Regions from separate parts of the Rahnella sp. PAMC25617 genome, predicted to be linked through region 1. Evidence: predicted binding sites of a transcription regulator. Region 1 holds the regulator's gene; each other region holds the start of a gene.

Region 1 (2,207 bases):
CGAGCATCAGGGACACAGAGCAGTACTTTTCCGCAGACAGGCTAACGGCACGTTCGACAATCTTATCGGTGAGATCTTTACCGGTGACGATAAAATGCAGATTGATGTGCGTGAACAGGCGCGGCGCTTCTTCGCGGCGTTGTGAGGTCAGCTTGACTTCACAATCACGCACGTCATTACGGCCTTTTTGCAAAATAGACACCACATCAATCGCGCTGCAACCGCCTGCGGACATCAGCAGCATTTCCATCGGGCTGGGTGCTTTATCGCCCGCATTACCATCCATAGAAATCTGGTGGCCTGACGCTGACTCGCCTAAAAACGTCAGCCCTTCTACCCATTTTACGCGTGCGTGCATGAACTATTCTCCCGGTGAATAAACTCGTCGAATTCCGCTCCCAGAGTACCCTTCCACCTAAAATCTGGCAACGTAACCCGATCGCCATCATGCTGAAGCGAGACAACAGAAGACAGCATTGCAAACCTGTGCTACAAACAAAGCCGAAACATACTTTCCAGTGAATTGCGGTGACGGTTTTCGCGGTTTAAGAACAGAACCCACGGTGATAACGGCAATAATCAGGCTGTTTCACTCCGACACCCGCTTGCAGCATTTCTGGGGAGTTATATGCTGAAAGGGCGCTTTTTTTATGAAGTGCCGTACAGGGAACTCTGAGCCCTGTGATTTTGGGCAGCGATAACAACAGAGGATAATAGCAAATGGTTCTCGGCAAGCCACAAACAGACCCGACTCTTGAATGGTTCCTGTCTCACTGTCATATACATAAGTATCCTTCTAAAAGTACGCTGATTCACCAGGGTGAAAAAGCCGAAACGCTTTACTACATCGTGAAAGGGTCAGTTGCTGTCCTTATCAAGGATGAAGAAGGCAAAGAAATGATACTGTCCTACCTTAACCAAGGTGACTTCATCGGCGAGCTGGGACTCTTCGAAGAAGGTCAGGAACGTAGTGCGTGGGTTCGTGCAAAAACTGCCTGTGAAGTGGCTGAAATTTCTTATAAAAAATTCCGCCAGCTGATTCAGGTTAACCCGGATATTCTGATGCGTCTTTCCGCGCAGATGGCAAACCGTCTGCAAGTGACGTCAGAGAAAGTCGGCAACCTGGCCTTCCTCGACGTAACAGGGCGTATCGCTCAAACTCTCCTTAATCTGGCTAAACAGCCTGATGCGATGACCCATCCGGACGGGATGCAAATCAAGATCACCCGTCAGGAAATCGGCCAAATCGTCGGTTGTTCACGTGAAACAGTCGGACGTATTCTCAAAATGCTTGAAGATCAAAGTCTGATCTCGGCACACGGTAAAACGATTGTCGTTTACGGCACACGTTAATCCCTTAAAAATCGGCGCGGCAGAATACTGTCGCGCCTTTTTTATGGGCTAAGCTTTATCCATGACGCTATGGCGAAGACTGTTTTACCATCCGGAAGTTAACTACGCGCTGCGCCAGACGCTGGTGTTGTGCCTGCCCGTTGGTATCTGCTGGTTGTTCGGCAATCTGCAAATGGGGCTGCTGTTCTCTCTTTGTCCTGCCTGCTGCAACGTCGCGGGCCTCGATACTCCGCACAAACGCTTTTTCAAACGCCTGATAATTGGCGGAACGCTGTTTGCCGTGAGCAGCATTCTGCTGCAAGTGATGCTGGAAAGCTGGCACATCCCCCTGCCGCTCATCATGTTGTCGCTGGCATTACTGCTTGGCGTGACCGGCGAAATCAGCCCGTTGCATGCGCGGCTGTTGCCCGGCGCGCTGGTGGCGACCATCTTCACACTGAGTATGGTCGGCGTACGCCCTATATGGCAGGCGCCGGTGCTTTTCGCCGCCGGTACGGCCTGGTACGGATTATTTAACTGGGCGTGGTTTCGCATATCGGAAGAACAGCCGATGCGCGAAACGCTCAGCCAGCTCTATCTGCAACTCGCGGATTACTTCGAAGCTAAATACAGCCTGCTGACGCAACACACCGATCCTGAAACCGCGTTACCCCCGTTGCTGACGCGACAGCAGCAGGTCATCGACCTGATTGCCCTGCTCTATCAGCAACTGCACATGCTGCCGCAACACGGCCATCATCATCACCATAAAAGACTGTTTCAGCGTTTTCAGGTCGCGCTTGATTTGCAGGAGCACATCACGGTGAGCCTGCATCAGCCGGAAGAAGTGCAGAAGCTGGTGGAAGAAAGCCACG
Region 2 (2,207 bases), on a different contig from region 1:
AGAGAGGAAATAAGGATTTCAAATGACAAATGTAATGACAATGTTATGTAACTAAAGACTCCGGAATTGGAGTCTTTAGTGTTAACCCGCTCACACTATCAGCAGGTCAGCGTGCTCACATCCTGACAGCCCAGCGCGTTTAAGGTGGCGCGTGTGGCATCTTTTTGGGTGATCAGCGCCTCTTTTTGCTCAACCAGCACCGCGCGACGAACGTTCAGGCAATCTTCTCCCGACATATTCAGCAAGATTAATGCGGCCTGTAACGGAGGCAGGCTTGGGTTAAACGCAGCGTTTTCTGCGTAGCGACCAGCAAACTGTTTGCCGCTGGATGTTTCCAGTGCCACACCACTGTGCGATTTGCTGTAAGGCGCATGACTCTGGTTACAGGCATCCAGCGCAAGCAGCGCCAGCGCATCAGTCGTATCGGTTTTGAAACCGTGATCGACCTTATCCATCAGCAGGGTGGTGATATCCAGATCCTTCGGTCCGAATGAATGCGGCAGATAATCGCCCAGCGTGGCGACGTCTCTGTCCGGCAGATGAATATTCAGCGCCGTTCCGCTGGTCAGTTCATTCATAAACTGACGGCAGTGACCGCAAGGCGTGTAGTTCACGGTGATGGAAGCCAGACGGGTTTCGCCCCGCAGCCAGGCATGTGTGACTGCAGATTGCTCGGCGTGAACCGTTTGCTGCATTGGCGCACCGGCGAATTCCATATTGGCACCGAAATACAGATTGCCGGAAATACCGCGGGCAATGGCACCGACGTGGAAATGAGAAATAGGCGTGACGGAACAGGCGGCGGCCAGCGGCAGTAAAGCAAAGGCCAGCGCATCGTCATTCAATCCTGTCGCTTGTTTTATCTCTGCAACATCCGCCGCAGAGAACATTGCCGGAAAGTCGTCATGTCGCAGAAATGGCTCAAGCGCGGAGGATAAATTTTCAGGGAGTGCCGCAAAGGCGGTATGAAAACGTGCGTGCATAAACATTCGATCTCGACAGTGATTACGGTTGAACAGTTTAAAAGTCATTCCATGAATGTAGTGTGACGGATATCACTTTTTCGATGTAATAAGTTCTGGCAGATTACATTTTTGAGAGATGTTACGCAGAACAGCCGCCTTTTTAGTCCGTTCCCCAAAATCATTCGAGCTGAATCCATGCGGTAACTGAGTGAACCCCGGGAGCATACATCAGTATGTGACCGGGGTGAGTGACCAATCTGCCGGGAGCAGATTGGTACGCGGCCAACGCAGCGTCAGCTCGAAGGATGACGGGGGATCAGTGGGACGGGAACCACTTGTCATTGATCTTTTGGAATTCGCCGTTGGCTTTGATGCCTTCGAGCGCCGTGTTCAGTTTCGCCAGCAGTTCCTTATTATCAGGACGCACCGCCATGCCGACGCCGGTACCAAAGTATTGCGGATCTTTAATCAGTTCACCCACTTCACCGAGATTCGGGTTGGATTTCAGCCAGCCATTTAGCACCGCGGTGTCGCCTAACAGGCCGTCCAGGCGACCACTTTTCAGATCCAGAATCGCATTCTGATAGCTGTCATACCCGACGGTGGTGATTTCAGGGTGTTTTTCCATCAGGTATTTCTGGTGTGTGGTGCCATTTTCCAGTCCTACGCGTTTGCCTTTCAGGTCAGCGATGGACGCGAACTTGCCTTTTGGCCCGATGATCATCGCGGTATTAGCGTAGTAAGGCTGGGTAAAGGTGACCTGCTTGCTGCGCTCTTCGGTAATATCCATGCCGGAAATGATCACATCGAAACGACGGAATTTAAGCGCCGGGATCAGACCATCAAACGGCTGATTGGTAAAGGTGCAGGTTTCCTGCATTTGCTTACACAGCGCGTTCGCCAGATCGATATCAAAACCAATAATCTGATTATCAGCACCGATCGATTCAAACGGCGGATACGTGGCGGAAGTACCGAAACGAATAGTATCTGCAGCAGTGGCAGCAAAAGCAGTGGCAGACAAAAGGGCAGCGAGGATCAGCTTTTTCATGCAATACATTCCTGTTCAAAAAATGACATTCCCTTCACGGTACAGTTTACTGATTTTATTAATATAATCGGGTAACTGGCAGGAAGTGAGACCGGTAATTAAAGTGCCATTAAATGAATTTGTATGCAATAAATTTGATTAAAAAATTATAAGCTGGCATGAGGCCGGTTTTACAGGCACAAAAAAAAGGG
Region 3 (2,207 bases), on a different contig from region 1:
CTGAACACCCAGCCGCTTTCTTTACCCGGTTCCAGTTCTATCGGGACGCGGTTGACGATCACCTGTCTCTGATTGAGCACCGTAATCTGATCATGCTGGCTGTTATTTTCACTGATACCACTTTGCGTGAAGAAGGTGGGCGGTGTCTGAAGCACTTCCGCCAACGGTTTACCCAGCAGTTCATTTTCTGGCTGATGGATATCAAGCAACTCGCGTGCGGCGCGGTTAATGGAAATCAGCTGTTTTTGGGCATTAACTGCGAATACGCCTTCGTACATGGCTTCCAGCAAGGCTTTTTGCTGGCGAACCAGCAGCGCGATATCTTTGGGTTCAAGCCAGAACATCTGTTTTTTAACGTTGCGGGTGAACATCCACGAAAAAATGAACAGCAGTAATAAAAGAAGCAAACCGTATAAACCGGCCTGCGCCAGACGATGGCCGTTAATATTATCAATATAAGAAGTGAGGTAGCCGACGGAGACAATACCAATGACCCGATTATTCTCATCCAGGATCGGCGCTTTACTGCGCAATGAAACACCTATACCGCCTTGCCGGACGGAAATAATGGTTTTCCCCGCCAGCACCTCCGCGTTATCACCGCCAATCATCGGCAGGTCGATCCGCTCCGGTGATTGTGAATGATAAAGATGCAGCTCGCGGTTATCGCCGATGACGATATAACTGGCATCGCTTTTATCGCGTAAAGGCTGGATAAGTCGTGCGATCCCGGTGGTATCCCGCGCCTTAACCTTCTGCGCCAGTCCCGGCATCAGCGCGATTTCACTGGCCTGAACCCGTGCGCGCTGGCCGAGGTCGTGATGCAACTGACGATCGATGATATGAAATAAAATAGCGCCCAGCAGTGCCAGCAACAGGCAGGAAAATACCACCAGAGATAAAAAGAGTTTTACCTGAAAAGGCATGCGGAGTTTCATACGGCCTGCTGCAAGATTAACGTAAAGATACACATTGAATAAGCGTACCACGGGGCAGTAAGGGCGGTAATCGGACAAAGACAGAGTTGTGAACAGGCATTATAAATAACGATGAATTCACTCAGTGATTACAAGGGTAATAGGGCTTTTTACTACAAATCTGATAATCCTTATAAATCAAATAACATTAACTCCATAAACACCATAACAACCTTAATCCCTGCGGTTTTAATTTGAACAAACTCACATCCGGCTGACCTGCTGTTTTCTTATGCTCAGAACATCAATAAGAAAAGTATTTATAAGAAAGAGGCAATGTCATGAGCACAACCGACGATTCCTACATCGCAGTCAAAGAAAAGAAAACCTCCGGCCTCTCGGTCAGGCAAAAATGGTGGCATATTCTTGATAACTACAAGATAGGCATTATCCCGCTGCCTTTCTTCCTGCTGGCCGGTGTGCTGATCCTGCTCGACTGCCTGAACGGCAAATTACCCAGCGACATTGTGGTGATGGTTGCCACGCTGGCCTTCTTCGGTTTTGCCTGTGGCGAATTCGGCAAACGCTTACCCGTCGTCGGCAAACTCGGTGCGGCGGCGATTTGCGCCACCTTTATTCCATCGGCGATGGTGCATTACGGTTTACTGCCGGACGTCGTGGTGGATTCCACGGTCAAATTCTATAAATCCACCAATATTCTGTATCTCTACATCTGCTGCATTATTGTCGGCAGCATCATGAGCATGAACCGCCAGGTGCTGATCCAGGGCTTTATGCGCATTTTTGTGCCGATGTTATGCGGTGAAGTGGTGGGCATGATTGCCGGAATGGCGATGGGCACGGTGTTAGGTTTACCGCCAATGCAAACCTTCTTTTTCCTGATCCTGCCGATCATGGCCGGTGGCGTAGGTGAAGGTGCGATCCCGCTGTCGATGGGTTATGCGACCATTTTGCACATGGAACAAGGTGTGGCGCTGGGGCGTATTCTGCCGATCGTGATGCTGGGCGGTCTGACGGCAATTGTGCTGGCGGGCGTGCTGAATCAGCTGGGGAAACGCTATCCGCATCTGACCGGTGAGGGGCAGCTGATGCCGTCGAAAAAAGGTGAGTTGGGCAGCGGAACTGACAAATTCGAAGGAAATCCGGGCGTGAATGCGCTGGCCTGTGGCGCGCTGCTGGCGATCCTGCTTTACATGGTCGGGATGCTCGGTCAGAAGTGGATCGGCCTGCCCGCGCCGGTCGGCATGTTATTCGCGGCAGTACTGGTAA
Region 4 (2,207 bases), on a different contig from region 1:
GCTAAATATGCTATCCGTCGTATCGAAGAGATCACTGCTGAAATCGAAGTTGGCCGTATCTATCAGGGTAAAGTGACCCGTATCGTAGACTTTGGTGCGTTTGTTGCCATCGGCGGCGGTAAAGAAGGTCTGGTACACATCTCTCAAATCGCTGATAAGCGTGTAGAGAAAGTGACTGATTACCTGCAGATGGGCCAGGAAGTTCCGGTTAAAGTTCTCGAAGTTGACCGTCAGGGTCGTGTGCGTCTGAGCATCAAAGAAGCTACCGCACCTACTCAGGACGAAACAACTGAGCAACCTGCAGCAGAATAATCTGTAACAGAAGTTTTACAGCTCCTTTCCACATGGGGAGGAGCTGTTCGTCTCACGGACGCAGGACGCGTTTGTGTTAAGCAAGCGGATGACAGGATGTTCATCCAATGTTTGTCTCCGGGAGTAGAAATGAAGCCTTTCTTGCGCTGGTGTTATGTTGCGACAGCACTTATGTTGGCAGGATGCAGCAACCATGATTGGCGTAAAAACGAAGTTCTGGCGATTCCGTTGCAGCCGACGTTGCAGCAGGAAGTCATCCTGGCACGCATGGAACAAATACTTGCCAGCCGGTCATTAACCGATGATGAGAGAGCACAGCTATTATATGAGCGCGGTGTGCTGTATGATAGTCTCGGGCTAAGAGCACTGGCGCGAAATGATTTTTCACAAGCGCTGTCTATTCGTCCTGATATGCCAGAAGTTTTTAACTACCTGGGGATTTACCTAACGCAGGCAGGCAATTTCGATGCTGCCTATGAAGCGTTTGATTCTGTACTAGAGCTTGATCCAACTTACAACTACGCGCGTTTGAACCGAGGTATCGCCCTGTATTACGGTGGCCGATTCTCGTTAGCGCAGGATGATCTGCAGGCGTTTTATCGAGACGATCCAAATGATCCCTTCCGTTCGTTATGGCTTTATCTTGCGGAGCGAGAAATCAATCCGAAGAATGCCGAAGTAGCGCTCCAGGAGCGTTATGACAAAGCGGACAGAGGGCAATGGGGATGGAATATCGTCGAATTCTACCTGGGCAAAATCAGCGAATCTACGCTGATGGAACGCCTCAAGGCAGAAGCAACGGATAACACTTCGCTCGCTGAGCATCTCAGTGAAACTGACTTCTATTTAGGTAAGCATTACCTAAGTCTGGGGGACAAGAACAGCGCCGCGGCACTGTTCAAACTGACGGTAGCTAACAACGTCCATAACTTCGTTGAGCACCGCTATGCATTGTTGGAATTGGCGCTTTTGGGCCATGAGCAAGACGACCTATCAGAATCGGACCAGCAATAGCTGACGACACCAATCAGCCTTTTTAATCATGGTATTTACCATTTTTAAGCGCCTTAACGGGCGAGGGTTGCTTTGTTCGTTTTATAATCTAATTTGAGCCGGTTCACACTTTTCAATGAAAATGACTGAAAATTTTCTCGACGAGTTATGTAGACTGGCTGCCATTATTAATGAGGCACGTGTACATGACTACTGAGCTTGAAACCTCTTTTGCTGACCTGGGGCTGTCTGCTCCGATCATTTCTGCCCTGACTGATTTGGGCTATGAAAAACCTTCACCAATCCAGGCTGAGTGTATTCCTCACCTGTTAAATGGCCGCGACGTTCTGGGCATGGCTCAGACAGGTTCCGGTAAAACAGCTGCATTCTCCTTACCGCTGTTGCATAACATTGATGCTTCACTGAAAGCACCACAAATTCTTGTTCTGGCACCGACCCGCGAACTGGCGGTTCAGGTTGCTGAAGCAATGACTGATTTCTCTAAACACATGCATGGCGTGAATGTGGTTGCCCTTTACGGCGGCCAGCGCTATGACGTTCAGCTGCGCGCACTGCGTCAGGGACCACAAGTTGTTGTGGGTACCCCGGGCCGTCTGCTGGACCACCTGAAACGCGGTACCCTGAACCTCTCAAACCTGAGCGGCCTGGTGCTGGACGAAGCTGATGAAATGCTGCGTATGGGCTTCATCGAAGACGTCGAAACTATCATGGCGCAGATCCCGGCTGAACATCAGACCGCGTTGTTCTCTGCAACCATGCCAGAAGCTATCCGTCGTATTACCCGTCGCTTCATGAAAGAGCCTCAGGAAGTACGTATCCAGTCAAGCGTGACTACCCGTCCAGACATCAGCCAGAGCTACTGGTCTGTCTACGGTCTGCGT

Evidence for each region. The regulator CRP, encoded in region 1, controls carbon source genes, mostly activating them, when cyclic AMP is high. The targets are predictions, from matches to a motif close to ATGTGANNNNNNTCACAT.
Region 2: the regulator CRP is predicted to act here: its motif matches at 1,044-1,061, upstream of cdd (cytidine deaminase).
Region 3: the regulator CRP is predicted to act here: its motif matches at 1,170-1,187, upstream of ACM615_RS18960 (2-hydroxycarboxylate transporter family protein).
Region 4: the regulator CRP is predicted to act here: its motif matches at 1,418-1,435, upstream of yrbN (protein YrbN).

What each region holds. Positions count from the first base shown of each region.
Region 1 covers NZ_JBOCUM010000019.1:204,816-207,022, reverse strand. Annotated here, with positions in the region: gene ACM615_RS22310 (OsmC family protein) at 1-358, opposite strand, end outside; gene crp (cAMP-activated global transcriptional regulator CRP) at 721-1,353, shown strand; gene ACM615_RS22300 (YccS/YhfK family putative transporter) at 1,415-2,207, shown strand, end outside.
Region 2 covers NZ_JBOCUM010000012.1:96,844-99,050, forward strand. Annotated here, with positions in the region: gene cdd (cytidine deaminase) at 99-983, opposite strand; gene ACM615_RS15470 (arginine ABC transporter substrate-binding protein) at 1,282-2,016, opposite strand.
Region 3 covers NZ_JBOCUM010000015.1:22,448-24,654, forward strand. Annotated here, with positions in the region: gene ACM615_RS18955 (ATP-binding protein) at 1-938, opposite strand, end outside; gene ACM615_RS18960 (2-hydroxycarboxylate transporter family protein) at 1,259-2,207, shown strand, end outside.
Region 4 covers NZ_JBOCUM010000009.1:276,028-278,234, reverse strand. Annotated here, with positions in the region: gene pnp (polyribonucleotide nucleotidyltransferase) at 1-312, shown strand, start outside; gene nlpI (lipoprotein NlpI) at 442-1,326, shown strand; gene yrbN (protein YrbN) at 1,442-1,522, shown strand; gene ACM615_RS13830 (DEAD/DEAH family ATP-dependent RNA helicase) at 1,512-2,207, shown strand, end outside.